Linked DNA regions of Xanthobacter dioxanivorans. The protein of the gene in region 1 interacts with the protein of each later gene in a pairwise test. Links are inferred from orthologs where the notes say so. Each region holds a gene or a part of one and is shown in the gene's direction. Other genes may lie near its edges.

Evidence for each region.
Region 2: the proteins of pheT (region 1) and secD interact in binary tests that used the Escherichia coli proteins (3 or more experiments, as listed by UniProt). The link is inferred for Xanthobacter dioxanivorans from one-to-one orthologs.

Annotation. Positions count from the first base shown.
Region 1 is NZ_CP063362.1:1,023,349-1,033,676, forward strand. Bases 2,391-5,430 are described here. They hold pheT (phenylalanine--tRNA ligase subunit beta), read left to right. Parts: upstream 2,391-2,723; coding sequence 2,724-5,138; downstream 5,139-5,430. Other genes in these bases: pheS (phenylalanine--tRNA ligase subunit alpha), read left to right, coding at 2,391-2,711; EZH22_RS04940 (DUF3309 family protein), read right to left, coding at 5,227-5,382. In the rest of the region: EZH22_RS04915 (BA14K family protein), read right to left, coding at 1-201; rpmI (50S ribosomal protein L35), read left to right, coding at 791-991; rplT (50S ribosomal protein L20), read left to right, coding at 1,022-1,384; more of pheS, read left to right, coding at 1,602-2,390; EZH22_RS04945 (aminopeptidase P family protein), read right to left, coding at 5,558-7,432; EZH22_RS04960 (YggS family pyridoxal phosphate-dependent enzyme), read right to left, coding at 8,105-8,782; EZH22_RS04965 (sensor domain-containing diguanylate cyclase), read left to right, coding at 8,953-10,328.
Region 2 is NZ_CP063362.1:4,028,007-4,038,224, forward strand. The notes cover bases 758-3,687. They hold secD (protein translocase subunit SecD), read left to right. Parts: upstream 758-1,383; coding sequence 1,384-2,991; downstream 2,992-3,687. Other genes in these bases: surE (5'/3'-nucleotidase SurE), read left to right, coding at 758-766; yajC (preprotein translocase subunit YajC), read left to right, coding at 998-1,345; secF (protein translocase subunit SecF), read left to right, coding at 3,005-3,687. In the rest of the region: more of surE, read left to right, coding at 1-757; more of secF, read left to right, coding at 3,688-4,027; EZH22_RS18795 (Mth938-like domain-containing protein), read left to right, coding at 4,071-4,457; EZH22_RS18800 (phytoene/squalene synthase family protein), read left to right, coding at 4,494-5,402; EZH22_RS18805 (serine/threonine protein kinase), read right to left, coding at 5,621-6,724; methylenetetrahydrofolate--tRNA-(uracil(54)-C(5))-methyltransferase (FADH(2)-oxidizing) TrmFO, read right to left, coding at 6,734-8,221; EZH22_RS18815 (DUF1127 domain-containing protein), read right to left, coding at 8,453-8,614; EZH22_RS18820 (FkbM family methyltransferase), read left to right, coding at 8,903-9,598; excinuclease ABC subunit UvrA, read right to left, coding at 9,902-10,218. UniProt on the Escherichia coli protein: Part of the Sec protein translocase complex. Interacts with the SecYEG preprotein conducting channel. SecDF uses the proton motive force (PMF) to complete protein translocation after the ATP-dependent function of SecA.

The DNA of each region.
Region 1 (10,328 bases):
GTGACCCCAGCCCGGACCACCAGGACCCCAACCCGGACGGCCAGGACCCCAGCCGGGGCGGACCGGTCCGGGACGGAAGCCGGGACGGTAGGCATTGGCAACCACAGCACGCCGGGGGCCGACATAGCGCGCCCCGCCCATGTAGCGTGCGCCGCCCATGTAACGCGCCCCGCCGTAGCGCATGCCACCACCGTAGCGCATGCCGCCCATGCGGGCGCCGCCACGGAATCCGCCGACACGACCGCCGCCGCGATAGGCAACGGTGTCGACGGCAGCGATGTCCCGATTGGCCTGCTGGTCTACGAGGCCCAGCCGCAACGCCTGCGCGCCCGCGGGGGCTCCGGAGAACGAAAGCACGCCGCTTGCCACGGCTATGGCCGCAAGCAGGGCTACCCTCTTCGTTCCGAACATGATGCTCACTCCCTCTACGCTGTACAGCCTCGACCGAATTTGTGTCGTTTGTTTCGCCGGACCTATGTCAAGTTACGGCTACAACGCGGCGAAGTTATTGCCACGGCTCAAATTCGGCGGGCTTCCGTTCAACCCTGCGTGACAGTGCGGCACACAAACCTCGCCGCAGTGCAGCGGCAGCCCCAACGGGGCGCCGGCCTTTCCCGCGGCCGACTTGCCGCGGCCGACTTGCCTTTCCATCCACTCTCCTGTAACGACTGCCGCCTTCGAGCCGGCCGGCGAATAAGGGCTGCCGCGCTGGCTCAGATCGCTCAACAGCAACAAGAGGCTGAGCGTTCCCCGCCGAAAGGCGTGGCGGACGCATGCCACGGAGAGCCAAATGCCCAAGATGAAGACCAAGTCGGGAGCGAAGAAACGCTTCCGTCTCACGGGTACGGGAAAAGTGATCGCGGCCCAGGCTGGCAAGCGCCATGGCATGATCAAGCGGACCAACAACCAGATCCGCAACCAGCGCGGTACCGCCATCCTGTGCGAGAGCGACGGGCGCGTGATCCGCAAGTCGTTCCTGCCGAACGGCTGACGCCGCACCGCGATCTGAAGGAGTTTTTCCATGGCCCGCGTGAAACGTGGCGTTACCTCACACGCCAAGCACAAGAAGGTCTTCGAAGCCGCCAAGGGCTTTTACGGCCGTCGCAAGAATACCATCCGCGCTGCGAAGTCGGCCGTCGAACGGTCGATGCAGTATGCCTACCGCGATCGCAAGGTGAAGAAGCGCAACTTCCGCGCGCTCTGGATCCAGCGTATCAATGCCGGCGTGCGCGCGCTTGATCTCGATTTGACCTATTCGCGATTTATCGACGGTCTCGGCAAGGCCGGGATCGAGGTCGACCGCAAGGTGCTCTCGGATATCGCCATCCACGAGCCCGACGCGTTCAAGGCCCTGGTGGAGAAGGCCAAGGCAGCGCTCGCCTGAGTTCTGCCCGAGGTCACGGCAGCGCCTGTCCCAGGACATGCGCTGCGACCCGCGCTTTTCCGTTCCGCCTTTCCGAGACCTTCAAAAGCCCCGTGCGGTGATCCGTCCGGGGCTTTTGCCATTGGGCGCGCCCCGTCTATAAGCGGCGCGACCTCATGATCGCCCGGCCGGGTGCGCCCGGTGCCGCGCGGCGATGCCAGATTCTCAGGGATTTCCCATGTCCGACCCGGTGCTGACCAACCCGAGCGCCCTTAAGGTCCTGGAGCAAGACATCGAGACCGCCGCCCTGCGTGCTCCAGACGAAGCGTCCCTCGAAGAGGTGCGCATCTCGGCCCTCGGCAAGAAGGGCTCGGTCTCCGACCTGCTGAAGTCGCTGGGCGGCATGAGCCCGGACGAGCGCAAGGTGATGGGCCCGGCCATCAACGGCCTGCGCGACCGGGTGCAGGGCCTCATCGGCCACCGCAGGTCGGCCCTGAAGCGCGAGGCGCTGGAAGCCCGCCTCGCCACCGAGACGCTGGATGTCACCCTGCCCGTGCGCGAAGCCGCCGCCGAGGCGGGCCGCGTCCATCCCATCGCCCAGGTGACCGAGGAACTGACCGCCATCTTCGCCGACATGGGCTTCTCGGTGGCCGAGGGACCGGACATCGAGGACGACTTCCACAATTTCACCGCGCTGAACTTCCCGGCCGGCCATCCCGCCCGCGAGATGCACGACACCTTCTTCCTGCCCCCCGGCGCGGACGGGGAGCGCAAGGTGCTGCGCACCCACACCTCGCCGGTGCAGGTGCGCACCATGCAGACCAAGACGCCGCCCATCCGCGTCATCTGCCCCGGCCGCACCTATCGCTGCGATTCGGACCAGACCCACACGCCCATGTTCCACCAGGTGGAGGGGCTGGTGATCGACAAGAGCGCGCACCTCGGCCACCTCAAGTGGATTCTCGAAGAATTCTGCAAGTCGTTCTTCGAAGTGGACGGGGTGAAGATGCGCTTCCGCCCGTCCTTCTTCCCCTTCACCGAGCCGTCCATGGAAGTGGACATCCAGTGCGACCGCTCCCGTCCCGGCGAGATCCGCTTCGGCGAGGGTTCCGACTGGCTGGAGATCCTCGGCTGCGGCATGGTGCACCCGAACGTGCTGCGCAATTGCGGCATCGACCCGGACGAATACCAGGGCTTCGCCTGGGGCATGGGGATCGACCGCATCGCCATGCTCAAATACGGCATGAGCGACCTGCGCGCCTTCTTCGAGGCCGACGTGCGCTGGCTCTCCCACTACGGCTTCCGCCCGCTGGACTTCCCGACGCTGGCCGGCGGCCTGAGCGCGTAAGGAGCAGGACCGATGAAATTCACCTTCTCCTGGCTCAAGGACCACCTGGAGCCCACCGCCTCGTTCGATGAGATCGTCGAGCGCCTGTCCCTCATCGGCCTGGAGGTCGAGGGCGTCGAGGACAAGGCCAAGCAGCTGGCCCCCTTCGTGGTGGGCGAGGTGCTGACCGCCGAGAAGCACCCGAATGCCGACAAGCTCAAGGTCTGCACCGTCTCCATCGGGAAAGGCGCCCCCATCCAGGTGGTCTGCGGCGCCCCCAACGCCCGCGCCGGGCTGAAGACCGTCTTCGCGGCCCCGGGCACGGTCATTCCCGCCACCGGCACGGAACTGAAGATCGGCAAGATCCGCGACGTGGAAAGCCGCGGCATGCTCTGCTCGGCCCGCGAGATGGGCCTGTCGGAGGAGCATGAGGGCATCATCGAGCTTCCGGCCGACGCCCCGGTGGGCGCGCCGTTCGCGCAGGTGCTGGGGCTCGACGATCCGGTGATCGAGATCGCCGTCACCCCCAACCGCGCCGACTGCCTCGGCGTCGCCGGCGTCGCCCGCGACCTTGCCGCCGCCGGCCTCGGCGAGCTGATGGCGCCGCGGGTGAAGCCGGTGGAGGGCACCTTCCCCGCCCCGCTGCGCGTGACCCTGGAATTCGGCGAGACCGCCCCGCTCTGCCCCGCCTTCGCGCTGCGCGTGGTGAAGGGGGTGAAGAACGGCCCCTCCCCCCAATGGATGCAGGACCGCCTGCGCGCCATCGGCCTGCGCCCCATCAATGCGCTGGTGGACGTCACCAATTTCATGACGTTCGACCGCAACCGGCCGCTCCATGTCTTCGACCTCGCCAAGGTGAAGGGCGACCTCGTGGTACGCCGCGCCCGGCCGGGCGAGACGCTGCTGGCGCTGGACGGCAAGACCTACACCCTCGACGAGAGCATGTGCGTGATCGCCGACGACACCGGCGTCGAGAGCCTCGCCGGCATCATGGGCGGGGAAGCGTCCGGCTGCGACGAGACCACCACCGACGTGGTGATCGAATCCGCCCTGTGGGATGCCATCACCATCGCCCAGACCGGGCGCAGGCTCTCAGTCAATTCGGATGCCCGCTTCCGCTTCGAGCGCGGCGTCGACCCGGCCTTCACCGTCCCCGGCCTCGACCTCGCCAGCCACCTCATCATGGAGCTGTGCGGCGGCGAGCCGTCCGAGCTGGTGCTGGCCGGCGCAATCCCGGACACCACCCGCACCATTGCCTTTCCCCTCTCCGAGGTGAAGCGCCTGTCCGGCCTCGACGCCACCGAGGCGGAAATCCGCGAGGTGCTGGAAAATCTCGGCTTCTCCCTCTCCGGCGCGGCGCCGGTGATTGAGGTGGTGCCGCCCTCCTGGCGCGGCGACATCGAGGGCAAGGCGGACCTGGTGGAAGAGGTGGTGCGCATCCTCGGCCTGGAGCGCGTGCCCTCAACCGAGCTGCCCCGCGGCGAAGACGCGCGCAAGGCGGTGCTGACGCCCCTCCAGCTGCGCAGCCGCAAGGCCCGCCGCGCCCTCGCCGCCCGCGGCATGGTGGAGGCCGTCACCTGGTCCTTCGTCTCGCAGGCGGCCGCGAAGCTGTTCGGCGGCGGCGCGCCCGAGCTGGCGTTGTCCAACCCCATCGCCTCCGACCTGTCCGACATGCGGCCGAGCCTGCTGCCCGGCCTCATCCGTTCGGCGGGGGCCAATGCCGACCGCGGCTTCGCCGACGTGGCACTGTTCGAGGTGGGACAGGTGTTCGCCGGCGACACGCCGAACGACCAGCGGCAGGCCGCCTCCGGCATCCGCCGCGGCACGGCCAAGCCCTCGGGCGCCGGCCGGCACTGGTCCGGCAACGCGGCGGCCGTGGACGTGTTCGACGCCAAGGCGGACGCCTACGCGGCCCTGTCCGCCTGCGGCGCGCCGGTGTCCAACCTCCAGGTCACCACCGATGCGCCGGGCTGGTACCACCCCGGCCGCTCCGGCACCCTGCGCCTCGGCTCCAATGCCATGGCGCATTTCGGCGAGATCCACCCGGCCGTGCTGGAGGCGCTCGATGTCGCCGGCCCGTTGGTGGGGTTCGAGATCGTGCTCGACAAGATCCCCGAGCCCAAGGCCAAGGCGACGCGGGTAAAGCCGAATCTTGAGCTGTCCGCGTTCCAGGCGGTGAAGCGCGACTTCGCCTTCCTGGTCGGCCGGGATGTGGCCGCCGCCGACATCCTGAAGGCGGCGCAGGGCGCCGACCGGAAGCTGGTCACCGGCGTCGGCGTGTTCGACATCTACGAGGGCAAGGGCATCGACCCCGACAAGAAGTCGGTGGCGGTGGAGGTCACCCTCCAGCCGCGCGAGCGCACCTTGACCGACAAGGAGATCGAGGACGTGGCCGGCCGCATCGTCGCGGAAGTGGCGAAAAAGACCGGCGCGACGCTGCGGGCCTGAGCCGCGCCAGACGCCTTCGTCATGGCCGGGCGTGTCCCGGCCATGACGAAGGCCGAAGAAAAACGCGGCCACTGAAGGTCGATCGCCCCTAGAGGCGTCCTGTCAGCGCCAGCACGATCACGACGATCAGCAGCACCCCGACGATGCCGCCCGGCCCGTAGCCCCAGCCCGAGCTGTAGCCCCAGTTAGGCAGGGCACCGACCAGCAGCAGCACGAGAACGATGATGAGGATGGTGGACAACACGGGGCAGCCTCCCTTCGGCGCACGCGTTGGCACCGCCGGCCGCGCGAGCGAACCGGCCCGGACACGCGGGCGGTTGGTTTGAACGAGGGCCGGACCCGCCGGCCTCTCGATTCTGAAAACGCCCATGCCGCGTCCAAGTTCCGCCGCTGATGCTCCTGGGCGCCCGCGGCGTGGCTCAGAGCGGTGCGGTGGCCGCCTGGAGCCAGTCCCGCACGTCCGCGTCGAGCTCCGGGGCGAGTGCCTCGGCGACCCGTTGGTGATAGGCGTCCACCTGTGCCCGTTCGGCTGCATCCAGCAGCGCCAGATCGATGAGCCGCCGGTCGTAGGGCACGAGGGTCAGAGTGGAGAAGCCGAGGCAGGGCTTCTGCGCCCCCTCCACCGCGCGCCGTTCCACCAGGATCAGGTTCTCGATGCGGATGCCGTAGGCACCGGTGCGGTAATAGCCGGGCTCGTTGGAAAGGATCATGCCCTCGGCCAGCGCCACGTGGCCGAGCTGGGAGATGCGCGCCGGCCCCTCGTGCACGGAGAGCCCCGCCCCCACGCCGTGGCCGGTGCCGTGGTCGAAATCGAGCCCCGCCGCCCACAGATATTGCCGCGCCAGCGGATCGAGCTGCGCCCCGTTGATGCCCTCGGGAAACACCGCCCGGCTAAGCGCCAGATGGCCCTTCAGCACCAGCGTGTAGTGCCGGCGCATCTCCTCGGTGGGCCGCCCCACCGCGAGGGTTCGGGTGATGTCGGTGGTGCCGTCCGGATACTGGGCACCGGAATCCAGCAGGAACAGCTCGCCGGGATGGATCGCCCGGTTGGTGGTGCGGGTGACGCGGTAATGCACGATGGCGCCGTTCTCCCCCGCCCCGGCGATGGTGGGGAAGGACACGTCGCTGAGCTGGCCCGTGCCGCGACGGAACGTCTCCAGGGCCTCGACCGCGTCGATCTCGGTGAGCCGGCCGGTGGGCGCCTCGGCATCGAACCAGGCGAGGAAGCGCGCCAGCGCCACTCCGTCACGCACGTGGGCCGCGCGCATGCCGGCGATCTCCGCCGGGTTCTTCTGCGCCTTCAGGAGGGCGATGGGGTCGGCCCCCTTGTCCACCACGCCGCCCGCCGCCTCGATCAGGCCGGCGAGCCGCACCGGCGCCGTCGCCTGGTCCACCCGCACCCTCCGCCCGAGCTCGTTCCGCCCGAGCTCGTTCCCCTTGGCGAAGGCGGCGAGCACGCGGTCGAGGTCCGAGACGCCGTGCAGGCGCGCATGCCCGGCCAGCGCCGCCCGTACCGCATGGGACAGCTTCATGGATTCCACGAACAGGTCCGGCAGCCCTTCCGCCGGCACGATGCACCAGGCGAGCGGCAACGGCGTGTGGGCCACGTCGGCCCCGCGCATGTTGAACAGCCAGGCGGCGCCATGGGGATCGGAGATCAGCGCTCCGTCGAGCTTTTCCGCCACGAGCTTCTCCTGCACCCGGCGAAGCTTGGCGGCGGTGTCCTCCCCCGCCACCGACAGGTCGAGCAGGCGGATGGGCGCCTGGGGCGCCGCCGGCCGGTCCGGCCAGACGGCGGCGACCGGGTCGGCCTCCAGCGGCGCCAGGATCCCGCCTGCCGCCGCCACCGCCTTCGCCAGCCGGTCACGCCCGTCGAGGGTGGTGCGCCAGGGATCGTAGCCCAGCCGGGCACCGCGGGGCAGGTGCTCCTCGATCCACCTGTCCGGCCGCTCCTGGGCGAGGGGAACCACGGTGAAGGCGCTCTCGTCCACCTGGGCGGGGGCCTGCAGGGTATAGCGCCCGTCCACGAACAGGGCGGCCTCGGTGGGCAGGATCACCACCGTGCCGGCGGAGCCGGTGAAGCCGGTGAGAAAGGCGAGGCGCTCCTCGCAGGCGGGGACATATTCGTTCTGGTGCGCGTCGGCCCGCGGCACCACATAGCCGTCGAAGCCCTGCCGGGCGAGCTCCGAGCGCAGCGCCGCGAGGCGGCCGGGGCCGGCCGAGCGATCAGCGAGATCGTCGAAGGTCTGGAACACGGCCTTGAAGGCCCCGGGGCTCTTGTGATGAACGGTCATGGATGGCGCCGCTGTGCGGGAGAGGACATGGCCGCGACCTTATGAGCCCGGGGGCGGGCCCGCAACGCGGTGGGTATCTCTGCGGCCACACGGAAACGCCCTTGATGGGATCGGGGCCCTGCGATTATGGTCTGCGCCGGTGCGGGCGTAGTTCAGTGGTAGAACGACAGCTTCCCAAGCTGTATGTCGTGGGTTCGATTCCCATCGCCCGCTCCAGTTTCGCGAGCTGTGACAAGAGCTTGCCAACCTACGATGCTCCTCGTCTTCGTTAACGATGCGTCCTGCGAGCCTTGCGCAGCTCAGCTCCCTCGTGGCTTTTGCCGAGCGCTTCCTCGCACGTGGCGAAGGTCGTTGACGCCTGCGACTAGCCGGCTGAGGAGCCGATTGCATCCAGATCGGCACCTGCGTCATCCGCCGCGCCATATCACGGCGCCGAACAAGCCGGCTTGCCAGGCTGGAAGGGCGAAGAGAACGCATGTCCCCAACCCAGCCCGGAGAGGGTTGGGCATAAGCAGGCAGAGCAAGGGGAAACCAAATGATTTTCCCGGCGATTGGCGCTCCCAAGGGGAATCGAACCCCTGTTTTCGCCGTGAGAGGGCGACGTCCTAGACCGCTAGACGATGGGAGCATCTCGCGGAGAGGCGGCCTCTATATCGGTGAATGCGGGGGACTTCAAGCCTCGTTCACGAGCGGACGATGACCAAAGATGGCGCTGCCGACGCGCACGTGAGTCGCGCCCTGCCGGATCGCCGCCGAAAAATCCGCGCTCATCCCCATGGAAAGGCCGCAGATCCCGTTGCGCGCCGCGATCTTCGCCAGGAGCGCGAAATGCGGGTCGGGCACGTCCTGCGCCGGCGGAATGCACATCAGGCCGGAAATTTCGAGCCGGTGACGCTCCCGGCACTCGGCGAGGAAGGCGTCCGCGGCCTCCGGCAACACCCCTGCCTTCTGCGGCTCCGCCCCCGTGTTCACCTGCACGAACAGGCGCGGCCGGCGGCCGGAGCGCGCGATCTCCTCCGCCAGGGCCGCGGCGATCTTCGGCCGGTCCACCGTGTGGATCGCGTCGAACAGCGCCACCGCCTCGCGCACCTTGTTGGACTGCAGCGGGCCGATGAGGTGCAATTCCACCGGCGGATGCGCCGCCCGCAGGGCCGGCCATTTGTCGCGGGTCTCCTGCACGCGGTTCTCGCCGAACACCGTTTGCCCCGCGTCGATCACCGGAGCGATGTCGGCGGCCGGAAAGGTCTTCGACACCGCAATGAGCGTGACGTCCGCGGGGTTGCGCCCGCAGGCGCGGCAGGCCTGCGCGATTTCGGCGCGCACCGCCTGAAGCCGTTCGATGCTGTCCATGGGTCGACCCGAACTCCGCGATACCGAACAAGGCCTTGAAGGCCCGCGAAAGCATGATGCCCGTGCACATGAACTGATCTCCCCAAGGGATCAAGAAGCGTTTAGTAGTTGGTCTGAAACCTGGTGGTTCGCCCCACCGAGCGTTGTTCCTCGGGGAGCAGGGCCGAGCGATGGTCGAAGTGAGTGGCGCGGATTCGCCGGCCGGGGACCGCCCTCAGCGATCGAGCCTGCGTCGACGCATCCTCGTCCTCATCCTGCTCGTGGCTTTCCCGCTCTCCGCCGAGCGCATGCTCGCCCTCCTGTCCGACCGGCACGACCTCATCGTCGGCGTGGAGGACGACGTGCGCGATCTCGCCCGCCGCGCCACGCTGGCGCAGATGGAGGGGCTCACCCGGGCGCGCACCGTGCTCGACGTGGTCTCGCGGCAGGCGCCGGACCTGCTCAAGGAGCCGGCGGAGTGCGTACGCTACGTCACCCGGCTGGCGGATGAGGTCGCCGGCATACAGGGGGTCTACGTCGCCGATCCCTCCGGCCAGGTGCGCTGCGCCCATCTCCCGCTCGCCATGGGGGTTAATCTCTTCGACCGCGCCTATTTCCAGGAGGCGCTGGCCGGAGACGACGTGGTCATGACCAACCTCACCGTGTCACGCGTCAGCGGCCGCAACTCCGTGTTCCTGCTGCGTGCCGAGCGCGGCGCCGACGGCCGGCCCAAGACGGTGACCGGGGTTTTGGTCGACCTGCAATGGCTGTCGCGGATCGCCGCCGGCAGCGCGGTGGAATCCGGCGCCGTGGTGGACGTGGTGGCGGACGGCGGCACGGTGCTGGTGCGCTATCCGGCGCAGGCGGACATCGTGGAGCACCATTTCCCCGACCATCCGCTGACCCGCGCCATCCTCGCCGCCGACGAGGGCATCGTCACCGCGCCGGGCTATGACGGAAAGGAGCGGATCTTCGCCTTCAGCCGCTTCGAGGGGCTGGACCTGCGCGTGGTGGTGGGCATGGAGACCGCCAAGGTGCTCGCGCCCATCGACCGCAAGATCCTTGCCACCGCGGTGGCGCATTTCGTGGCGCTCGCCTGCTTCCTGCTTCTGGCCTGGGTGGCGGCCGAGCACCTGGTGATCGCGCCCATCACGCGCCTGGCGCGGGCGGTTGCGGCGGTCGGACGCGGCGAGGCCACCCGGGTGAAGGACGTGGGGGTGCGCGAGTTCACGCCGCTGGTGCAGGCCTTCGACGAAATGGCGCAGCGCCTGTCGCAGCGCAACAGCGAGTTGCGGACCATCAACGGACGGCTCGCCTCGCTGGCGCGCACCGACGGCCTCACCGGCCTCGCCAACCGCCGGACCTTCGACGTGCAATTCTCGCAGGACTGGGTGCGGGCGCGCGCCGACGCCACGCCGCTCACGCTGGTGATGCTGGACGTGGACCATTTCAAAGCGTTTAACGACACCTTCGGCCACGTGGCCGGCGACGAGGCCCTGCGGTCCGTCGCCCGCATGCTCTCGGCGGCCGCCGCCGGCACCTCGCATCTCGTCGCCCGCTACGGCGG
Region 2 (10,218 bases), 3.0 Mb from region 1 along the record:
GCGCATCCTGGTCACCAACGACGACGGCATCCACGCCCCCGGCCTCGAAGCCTGCATCACCATTGCGCGCAGCTTCACCGACGACGTGTGGATCGTGGCCCCTGAATTCGACCAGTCCGGCGTCGCCCATTCGCTGTCCCTGTCCGATCCGCTGCGGCTGCGGCAGATCGAGGAGCGGCGCTATGCGGTGAAGGGCACGCCCACCGACTGCGTCATCATGGCGGTGCGGCACATCCTCGCCGACAGCCCGCCGGACCTGGTGCTCTCCGGCGTCAATCGCGGGCAGAACATCGCCGAGGACGTGAGCTATTCGGGCACCGTGGCCGGCGCCATCGAGGGCACCATCCTCGGCATCCCCTCCATTGCCCTGTCGCAGGCGTTCGGGATCAAGACGCGGGAGAACCCAAACTTCCACACCGCCGAGGCCCATGCGCCCAGGATCATCCGCATGCTGCTGGACGACGGCATTCCGCCCGGCATCGTCATGAACGTGAACTTCCCGGACCGGGGGCCGGACGAGATCACCGGCATCGCCTCCACCTTCCAGGGCAAGCGCGACCAGCGCCTCATGCGCATCGACGAGCGTCGCGACGGGCGCAACCAGCCCTATTACTGGATCGCCTTCGAGCGCCGCATCTTCGACACCGCGCCGGGCTCGGACCTGCGGGCGCTGGACGAGGGGCGCATCTCCGTCACCCCGCTGCGCCTCGACATGACCGACGAGCCGCAGATGACGAAGCTGGCCCTGCTGTTCGACGGCAAGTGAACGCAAGAGGTGAACGCAGGAGGTGAACGCAAGCCGGCGCCGCCGGGCGCGGCATCACCCGGATGCCCTTGCGGAAGAGGGCTTTGGCGACGGCGGGCGCCGTTCGCCTTCAACAGGTCCGTGATCGACCCGGCCCGGCGTTTGCATTCGACGGGACGGCCGCTATAGTCCCGCCGCTTCGCCGGACTGCGGTTCGGCAGGGATTCCCAACACAGACGAACGAGGACGCAAATGTTCATTACGCCCGCTTTCGCTCAAGGCGCCACGGGAGCCGGCGGCGGGACCGACATGCTCATTCAGCTTGCCCCGTTCCTGCTCATCTTCGTGGTCATGTACTTCCTCATCCTGCGGCCGCAGCAGAAGCGCGCCAAGGCCCACCAGGAAATGGTGACCGCCCTGCGCCGCGGCGACGTGATCGTCACGGCCGGCGGCCTCGTGGGCAAGGTGACCCGCGTGGTGGACGAGGCCGAGATCGAGCTGCAGATCGCCGACAACGTCCGCGTGCGCCAACTGCGCTCGCAGATCGCCACCGTCCGCGCCAAGGGTGAGCCGGCCAAGGACGAAGCCCCCGCGGCCTGAGCCAGCGGCCTGATTCCGACAAGAGACACGCGCGCGACATGCTGCACTTCTCCCGCCTCAAGACCACGGCGATTCTCGTCACCATCGCCATAGGGCTCCTGTTCGCGCTTCCCAACGTCCTGCCCCAGAGCGTGCTGGCGCACCTGCCCTCGTGGCTGGCGTCCAGCCGCGTCACGCTGGGGCTCGACCTCCAGGGCGGTTCGCACATCCTGCTCGAGGTGGACGGCACGGCGCTGCGCAAGGAGCGCACCGAGCAGGTGCGCGACGACGTGCGCCGCGTGCTGCGCGACCAGAAGATCGGCTATTCCAACCTCGTGGTGCGCGACACCAGCGTGAGCCTGCGCCTGCGCGACCCCACCGAGACCCAGAAGGCGGTCACCGAGCTGCGCAAGCTCGCCACCCCGGTCACCAACGCCTTGTTCGGCAATTCCTCGGGCGAGATGGACATCGCCGTCTCCTCGTCCTCGGAGGGGGCCGTCACCGTCCAGCTCACCGAGGCGGGGCTCACCGCGCGCATGCGCTCGGCGGTGGACCAGTCCATCGAGATCATCCGCCGCCGTATCGACCAGCTCGGCACGGTGGAACCCAACATCCAGCGCCAGGGCCTCGACCGCATCCTGGTGCAGGTGCCGGGCCTGCAGGACCCGCAGCGCCTCAAGAACCTGCTCGGCCAGACCGCCAAGCTCTCGTTCCGCATGGTGGACATGTCCATGTCGCCGCAGCAGGCGCTGGAAGGCCGCCCGCCGCCGGAATCGGACGTGCTGCAGGGCCAGGACGGCCAGCCCTATCTGGTCGAGAAGCAGGTGCGCGTCTCCGGCGAGGACCTGGTGGACGCCCAGGCGGGCTTCGACCAGACCACCCGCGAACCCATCGTCACCTTCCGCTTCAATTCCAACGGCGCCAAGCGCTTCGCCGCGGTCTCGCAGGAGGCGGTGGGCCGGCCCTTCGCCATCGTGCTCGACAACCAGGTGATCTCGGCGCCGGTGATCCGCGAGCCCATCCTCGGCGGCTCCGGGCAGATCTCCGGCTCGTTCAGCGTGCAGCAGGCCAACGACCTCGCCATCCTCCTGCGCGCCGGCGCCCTGCCGGCCCCGCTCAAGGTGGTGGAGGAACGCACCGTCGGCCCGAGCCTCGGCGCCGATTCCATCCATGCCGGCAAGGTGGCCGCCTACGTGGCCACCGGCCTCGTGGCGGTGTTCATGCTCGCGGTCTACGGCCTGTTCGGCCTGTTCGCGCTGGTGGCGCTGGCCGTGCATATCATGCTCATGTTCGCCCTGCAGTCGGTGCTGGGGGCGACGCTGACCCTGCCGGGCATCGCCGGCGTCGTGCTCACCATCGGCATGGCGGTTGATTCCAACGTCGTCATCTTCGAGCGCATGCGCGACGAGGCGCGGGAAGGCCGGTCTGCCATCTCGGCCATCGACAAGGGCTTCGTGAACGCCCTCGGCACCATCCTCGACGCCAACATCACCTCGCTTGCCACGGCGGTCATCCTGTTCCTCATGGGCGGGTCGGGCCCGGTGCGCGGCTTCGCCGTCACCTACATCCTCGGCCTTCTGACCACCATGTTCACCGCCTACACCCTGACGCGGCTCATGATCGCCTATTGGGTGAAGTGGCGGCGGCCGGCGAAGCTGCCCATCTGAAGGTCCGCCGCACATGCCTTTGATCGACTACATCCCGGCGCAGACCAACATCCACTTCATGCGCCTGCGCCACTGGACGTTCCCGTTCTCGGCGGCGCTGTCCATTGTCGCCGTGCTCCTGTTCGCCATCTACGGCTTCAATCTGGGCATCGATTTCCGCGGCGGCACGCTCATCGAGGCGCAGACCAGCCAGCAGGTGGCCGACGTGGGCGCCCTGCGCGAGCACCTCACGGACCTCGACGTGGGCGACGTGCAGATCCAGGAGTTCGGCTCACCGCGCGACGTGCTGATCCGCATCGGCGCGTTCGGCAGCACCGACGAGGCCCAGCAGGCGATCCTTGCCAAGGTGAGGGACGTGCTCGGCACCGAATACACCATCCGCCGCGTGGAGACGGTGGGTCCCAGCGTTTCCGGCGAGCTGGTGCGCCAGTCCATCCTCGCCCTCGTGCTCGGCGCGGTGGCGGTTCTGGCCTATCTGTGGTTCCGCTTCGAGTGGCAGTTCGCGGTGGGCGCCATCGTGACGACGATGCACGACATCTTCGTCACGCTGATGATCTATTCGGCGTTCGGGATCGACTTCGACCTCACCTCCATCGCCGCCATCCTCACCATCATGGGCTATTCGCTCAACGACACGGTGGTCGTGTACGACCGCATCCGCGAGATGCTGCGCCGCTACAAGAAAATGCCGCTGCCCGAGCTGCTCGACGTGGCGGTGAACGCCACCTTCTCGCGCACCATCATCGTCTCCACCACCACCTTCTTCGCCACCCTCGCCCTGTATTTCTTCGGCGGCGAGGTGCTGCGCGGCTTCTCGCTGGCGATGACGGTGGGCGTGGTGATCGGCACCTATTCCACCATCTTCGTGGCGGCGCCCATCCTCATCCATCTCGGCCTGCGCGCCTCGGTGGTGGCGGCCGATGCCGAGGCGGATGGCGCTGCAGCCAAGGCGCTGCCTGCCAAGGCCGAGGCCGCGAAGGCCGAGCCGGGCAAGGCGTCGCCGTCGGGTGGGCCGTCCAAGCCGGCCAAGGCCTGAGGCGGTGGCGCGGGCGCCCGGCGATCCTTCGCCTCCGCGTGACTTGTCTCCGCGCGATTTGCCCCTGCGCCAGTTCCTGCCCCGTCAGGTCGCCATCGACGGCTATGGCGACCAGTTCTTCCATTTCGCCGGCATGTCCCATGCCGGCTCCATCCTGGCGCTGCCGTCCGGTATCCGCGCCTGGGCTCCGGCCGCCATGGCGCAGGTCGATGCGGGCGCCCTCGCGCCCATCCTCGCCGAGGCTGCGGCGTTCGAGCTGCTGTTCATCGGCACGGGGGCCGACCCGGCGCATCTCAGGGAGCCGCTGAAGCAACTCCTGCGCGGCAAGGGCCTGCGCTTCGAGCTGATGCCCACACCGGCTGCCGCCGCCACCTACAACGTGCTGCTCGCCGAGGGCCGCCGGGTGGGCGCGGCCCTCATTGCCGTCTGACGGCGGGCGGAGGAGGCCCCCATGTCCCCGGCCCCCATGTCCCCGCCCCCCATGTCCCCGGATGCGCCCCCCGATGCGCTCATCGCCGCCGCCTATGCCTATTGCGCCGAACAGGTGCGGGCACAGGACCGCGACCGTTTCCTCGCCGCGCTTTTCGCGCCCGAGGAGCTGAGGCGCCATCTCCTTGCCCTCTACGCCTTCAGCCTCGACGTGGCGCGGGTGCGCGAGGTGGTGCGCGAGCCGCTCCCCGGCGAGGTGCGCCTCGCCTGGTGGCGGGAGGTGATCGAGGGGCAGGGGAGGGGCGCCGTGGAAGGCCACCCCATCGCCGCGGCGCTGCTGGACACCGCTGACCGCTTCGCCCTGCCGCGCGCGAGCCTGGTCGCCCTCGTGGATGCGCGCATATTCGACCTCTACGATGATCCCATGCCGTCAGTGGCGGACCTGGAAGGCTATGCGGGGGAGACAGCCTCCGCTTTGCTGCAGCTCTCGGCGCTGGTGCTTTCCCCGGCCGCGGCTGCGGCGACAGGTGACCTGTCCGGCCATGGGGGCGTGGCGCTGGCCATGACCGGGCTCCTGCGCGCCTTCCCCATCCACGCGGCGCGCGGGCAGTGCTATTTGCCGCTCGATCTCCTCGCGCGGCACGGCATCGGGCGGGATGACGCGGTGTCCGGCACCGTGACGCCACAGCTCCAGGCCGCCCTCGCGGATTGGCGAGCGCAGGCGGCGCGGCACCTCGCGGCGGCGCGGGACGCAGCCGTAAAGCTTGGCCCGGCTGATGCCGTCGCGGCGCCCTATCTGCCGCTGGCGCTGGTCGCGGGCGACCTCAAGGCGCTGGCGCGGGTGAAGGACCCGTTTCGGCAGGTGGGCGGGCTTTCGCCATTCCGGCGCCAGTTCGCCCTCTGGCGCGCGGCACGCCGGGCGGCGTCCGGGCGGGTGTGGTTCTGAGGGGGCTCGTGCGCCGGGCGACTGGAGCAGTGACGAAAAGGGAGCGGTGCCCCGGCATGAAGACCCTGCCGAAGGGGCTCGGAAGGGCGCTTGCGGGTCTCAGCAGCACGGAGCCAGAGCCTGTTTCGCAGACCTCTCCGCCGGGTCCCGGCTCTGCGCGCCGGCTTCTGCCGTCGGTGAGGCTCCTCCGTCGATGGCCCCGGGCGCGGTCGCGCGTCTCACGCTGCCGGGCGGGTGATCCGGTCCGTCAGGTTCAGCCGACCCCGCGCGATCTCCGCCACCAGCAGCCGGACGGGCTCCGATCCCGCCAGCTCGTCCAGCATCTCGATCTGGTTGCGGGCGACGAGCAGCAGCAGGTCGTCCCGTACTGCGCCGTCTGGACCGTGGGGCAGGGCCTCCACCAGCTGGAGCCGGTCGAGATGCGGCCGGTCGGGCAAAGCGGCGGCGAGATGCGCGCGCAGCGCCTCCTCCGTCACCGTCCCGCGCGGGGCGACGAACGCGTAGAGGCCCACCTTGCCGCCCAGGGTCTGGAAGTCGGCCATGTGCACCTCGGCCACCGCCGGATGGGTGGCGAGGGCCGCCGCGATGCGCGGCGCCACCTGGGTGACCCTGGGGCCGCGCCCCTCGGTATCTGAATACGACATGAGGCGGCGCGTGACGAAGCGGTAGAGCTTCTTGCCCGTTGCCATCCATACCCGGGTGGGCAGGCTCTTGGTCGCCAGCATCTTCTTCTCGCGGGCGGTGAGCGCCTGCGGGCAGTATGTGCGCTTGTGCTTCAGGAGGTGCCGCAGGTCCTCATAGGCCAGCACCCGCCCCATCTTCCAGCGCCGGCTGATGGGCAGGGCCAGCTGGAAATCCATGAGCCAGGCTTCGCCGTCCGCCCCGCGCAGCCAGTTCTGCTGCTTGGCGAGGTCGTTGTGCACATATCCGGCGGCATGCAGCGTATGCAGCGCCGCCTTGGCGGAGCGGAAGAAATGGAGGTCGCCGGCGGGCCGGGCGATCTGCAAAGGCACGCCCTCCACCCAGCCGCGCACCAGGAAGCGGTCGCCCACGGCGAGGAGCGGGGTCGTCACCCCGGTGCGGGTGACACGCTCCAGCGCCTTGATCTCGAAGGCGGCGAGGCGCCGGGCCAGAGGCGCCAGCCACGGCGAGACCTCGTTCCAGCGCCGGCGCACGGCTGGCCACGCGCGCCCGCGCGCATCCGTCCAGGTGCCGCGCTCGACGGTTGAGAACACGTCGCGCTTCAGCACCGTATCGACGGCGAAACGGGCCGGGTCGGCACGGTATTCCACGGGCGGCGGCGAGCTGGACATGCGCGGCATGAGCGCCTCCTAAGCCGCCCGGGCCGGCGTGTCGAGCCACGCCGCCATGTGGGCGAGCGCCCGGACGGCGAGGGCCTTCTTCTTGGCCAGCGTCTTCTCGGCGCCGCGCAGGCGCTTGCCGGGCTCGCCGCGCGGGGCCTCCTCCAGCGGCGGGAAGAGGCCGAAATTGATGTTCATGGGCTGGAAGGAGCGCGCCGCGCTCTCCTCCTGCGCCTCCACATGGCCGCCGGTGATGTGGGCGAGCAGCGCCCCGTGCGCCGTGGTGGGCGGCGGCGGCACCACCGCTTCGCCGAGCCGCTCGGCCGCCGCGAAGCGTCCCGCCATGAGCCCCACCGCCGCGCTTTCCACATAGCCCTCGCAGCCGGTGATCTGGCCGGCGAAGCGCAGCCGCGGATCCGCCTTCAGCTGCAGCGTTGCGTCCAGCAGGCGGGGCGAGTTGAGATAGGTGTTGCGGTGGAGGCCGCCGAGGCGCGCGAACTCGGCATTCTCCAGCCCCGGAATGGCGCGGAACACGCGTGCCTGCTCGCCATGGCGCAGCTTCGTCTGGAAGCCCACCATGTTGTAGAGCGTGCCGAGCTTGTTGTCCTGGCGCAGCTGGACGATGGCATAGGCCTTGACGTCCGGGGCGTGGGGATTGGTGAGGCCCACCGGCTTCATGGGGCCGAAGCGCAGGGTCTCGCGGCCGCGCTCGGCCATCACCTCGATGGGCAGGCAGCCGTCGAAATAGGGCGTCTTCGCCTCGAAGTCGCGCATGGGCGCCTTCTCGCCGGCGATGAGGGCATCCACGAAGGCGTGGTACTGGGCTTCGTCCAGAGGGCAGTTGATATAGTCCGCCCCGGTGCCACCGGGCCCGGGCTTGTCGTAGCGCGACTGGAACCACGCCTTGCCCATGTCGATGCTGTCGAAATGCACGATGGGGGCGATGGCGTCGAAGAAGGCGAGCGCGCTCTCGCCGGTGCGCGCCAGAATGGCCTCCGCCAGCGCGGCGGAGGTGAGGGGGCCGGTGGCGAGGATCACCTTGTCCCAGTCGGCGGGGGGCAGGTCGGTGACCTCCTCGCGGCGGATCTCGATGAGGGGGTGATCTTCCAGCGCCTGCGTCACCGCGCGCGAGAAGCCCTCGCGGTCCACGGCGAGGGCGCCGCCGGCGGGCACCTGATTGAGGTCGGCGCAACGCAGGATGAGCGAGCCGGCCTGCCGCATTTCGGCATGCAGGACGCCCACCGCATTGGCCTGCGCGTCGTCGGAGCGGAAGGAGTTGGAGCAGACGAGCTCGGCGAGGCCATCGGTGAGATGGGCTTCGGTGGTGCGCTGCGGACGCATTTCATGCAGCACCACGGGCACGCCCCGCGCCGCGATCTGCCAGGCCGCCTCGGACCCGGCGAGGCCGCCGCCGACCACATGCACCGCCGGACCCCCGGTCACGGGCGCGAGAGCCTGGACGTCGGCAGTTCGGGCCAGGTCGATCTGGACCGGCGCGCGCGTGGCTTCACCCGGCATTCGTCCTCCTTGCTCCCGCGGGGTGGCCAATTGCCTCCCCGTTCCGGGATGGGATGGAGGGTGTGCCACAGCCGGGCGTCCGGCTTCAACCCTCCGAGCCGCGCCAAGCCGCGCAATCCGGGCCGGGCGTGGGCCGAGAACGCATTGCCCCATAAACGAAAATGGCCCCTGGGGGGCCATTCTCACGCGCCGGCGGAAATCCGCCAGCCGTTCATTCTTTGTCGTTGGCGGTCAGCCGGCGACGGATGCGTGCCGCGCTACGGCGCGGATCTCGCCACGGGTCACATTGATGTCCGCGAGGCTGCGATCGTCGAGCTGGGACAGCTCAGCCACGGTGCGATTGTAGACCTGCCACCGGCGGAACTGCCGCGCCAGGAAACCCCAGAGCAACATGATTTCTCTCCACTCATTCGCAGGATGCATCTGCACCACGCGATTCTCGTAACGATACATAGCGCGTCATGCTGCAATGCCATAGAATGGCGATCGCATTGCAGCATTGCGCCTCGCGCATGATCCGGGTTGCCGCACGCTGCGTGCGGTGACGCTATGTAATACAACTAAGCAACGTTTCTTGTAGTCACTCCTTCGAGCGCGTGCGATGAAGCGCTTATCTTCATATCCACGATGTTGAAGCGCTTGCTGTCAGCGGAGATGGGACGAGACCTGAGGGATTTGCTCATGTCTATGCTTAACGGCGTCGGACAGATGACGGATACGGTGACGTCCGGGCATGAAGAACAAAGCCTCGTCGCCAGTTTTTTTGCCGGCAAAGTCGGTTATTTCGTCGAAGTGGGCGCTTACGATCCGGTTTACCAGAGCCAGACCTACCACCTGGAGTTGGGTGGCTGGGATGGGCTGCTGATCGAGCCGCTGCCGGACCTTGCGGACAATCTGCGCAGAAGCCGCCGGGCGCAGGTGCGGCAATGTGCCTGCGTGGCGCCGCAGCAAGCGGCGGCGGGGCACATCGCGCTGCTGGAGCGCCGCGGCAACAGCACCGTGCGCTTCGATCCCCGGAAGGTGACGGATGAGCTGGTGATCGACGTGCCTGCGTCCACGCTGGATTGCGTGCTGGAAGACGCCGGCATCGAACGGCTGGATTACCTGTCGGTGGACGTCGAAGGGGCCGAGCCGGACGTGCTGCGCGGGCTGGACCTGTCCCGCTATCGACCGAAGCTCATCCTGGTGGACGACCTGACGCGCTTCGGGGAGACAACGAGCCTGCTGAGGCGTGGCGGCTACCGGCTGGTGCGCCGCACCGGGCACAATGCCTGGTTCGTGCCTCGGGAAGAACGCTTCCCGCTCGGCCTGGACGGCCGGCTGCAGCTCGCATGGACCTACGGAATCGGACGGATGCTGCGGCGCATCCGCCGCTGACCCACACGCCATCGCCTCGCTCTCCGCAGGCTGGCCTGCCTCTCGATCCTGTCGCCACACGCTCTGTCGCCCCACTGCCCGGGAGCCGCGTGCTTGCCGCGTCCGCATCCTTGCGCGGCACGCGCCCGGCTGCGCCCCGGTCACGCGAGAGGCGATGCCCGGATGACGATGCCCGTCAGAGGATGCCCGCCGCCTCTATCCGGCGGCGTCCATCAGGGCTGGCGAGCCCGTCCGCCCGAACCGTCCGCCTTCCGCCTGGCGTGGTGGTGCCGCCTGTTCGGCAGCCTGGCGTGAGGGTCGCCCCTATTCAGCGGCCTGGCGTCGCCGCCGTCCGCGGACCGGCCTGGCGCTCTCGGCGGGCGTTTCCGCAAGCAGGCTCGCCGGTTCTTCCGCAACGTCCGGTGGCGTCCGGCTCCGCGCGGCTCCACGCACCTGCGCGGCACCCGTGGCCCGATCGCGTGGCCCCGCCATGGGGCGGCGCGCCAGCACCTCGGCGAGGAAGTGGCCGGTGTGGGAGCGCGGATGCTGCGCCACGGTCTCCGGCGTGCCGGCCACCACGATCTCGCCGCCCCCATCCCCGCCCTCGGGGCCGAGGTCCAGGATCCAGTCGGCGGTCTTGA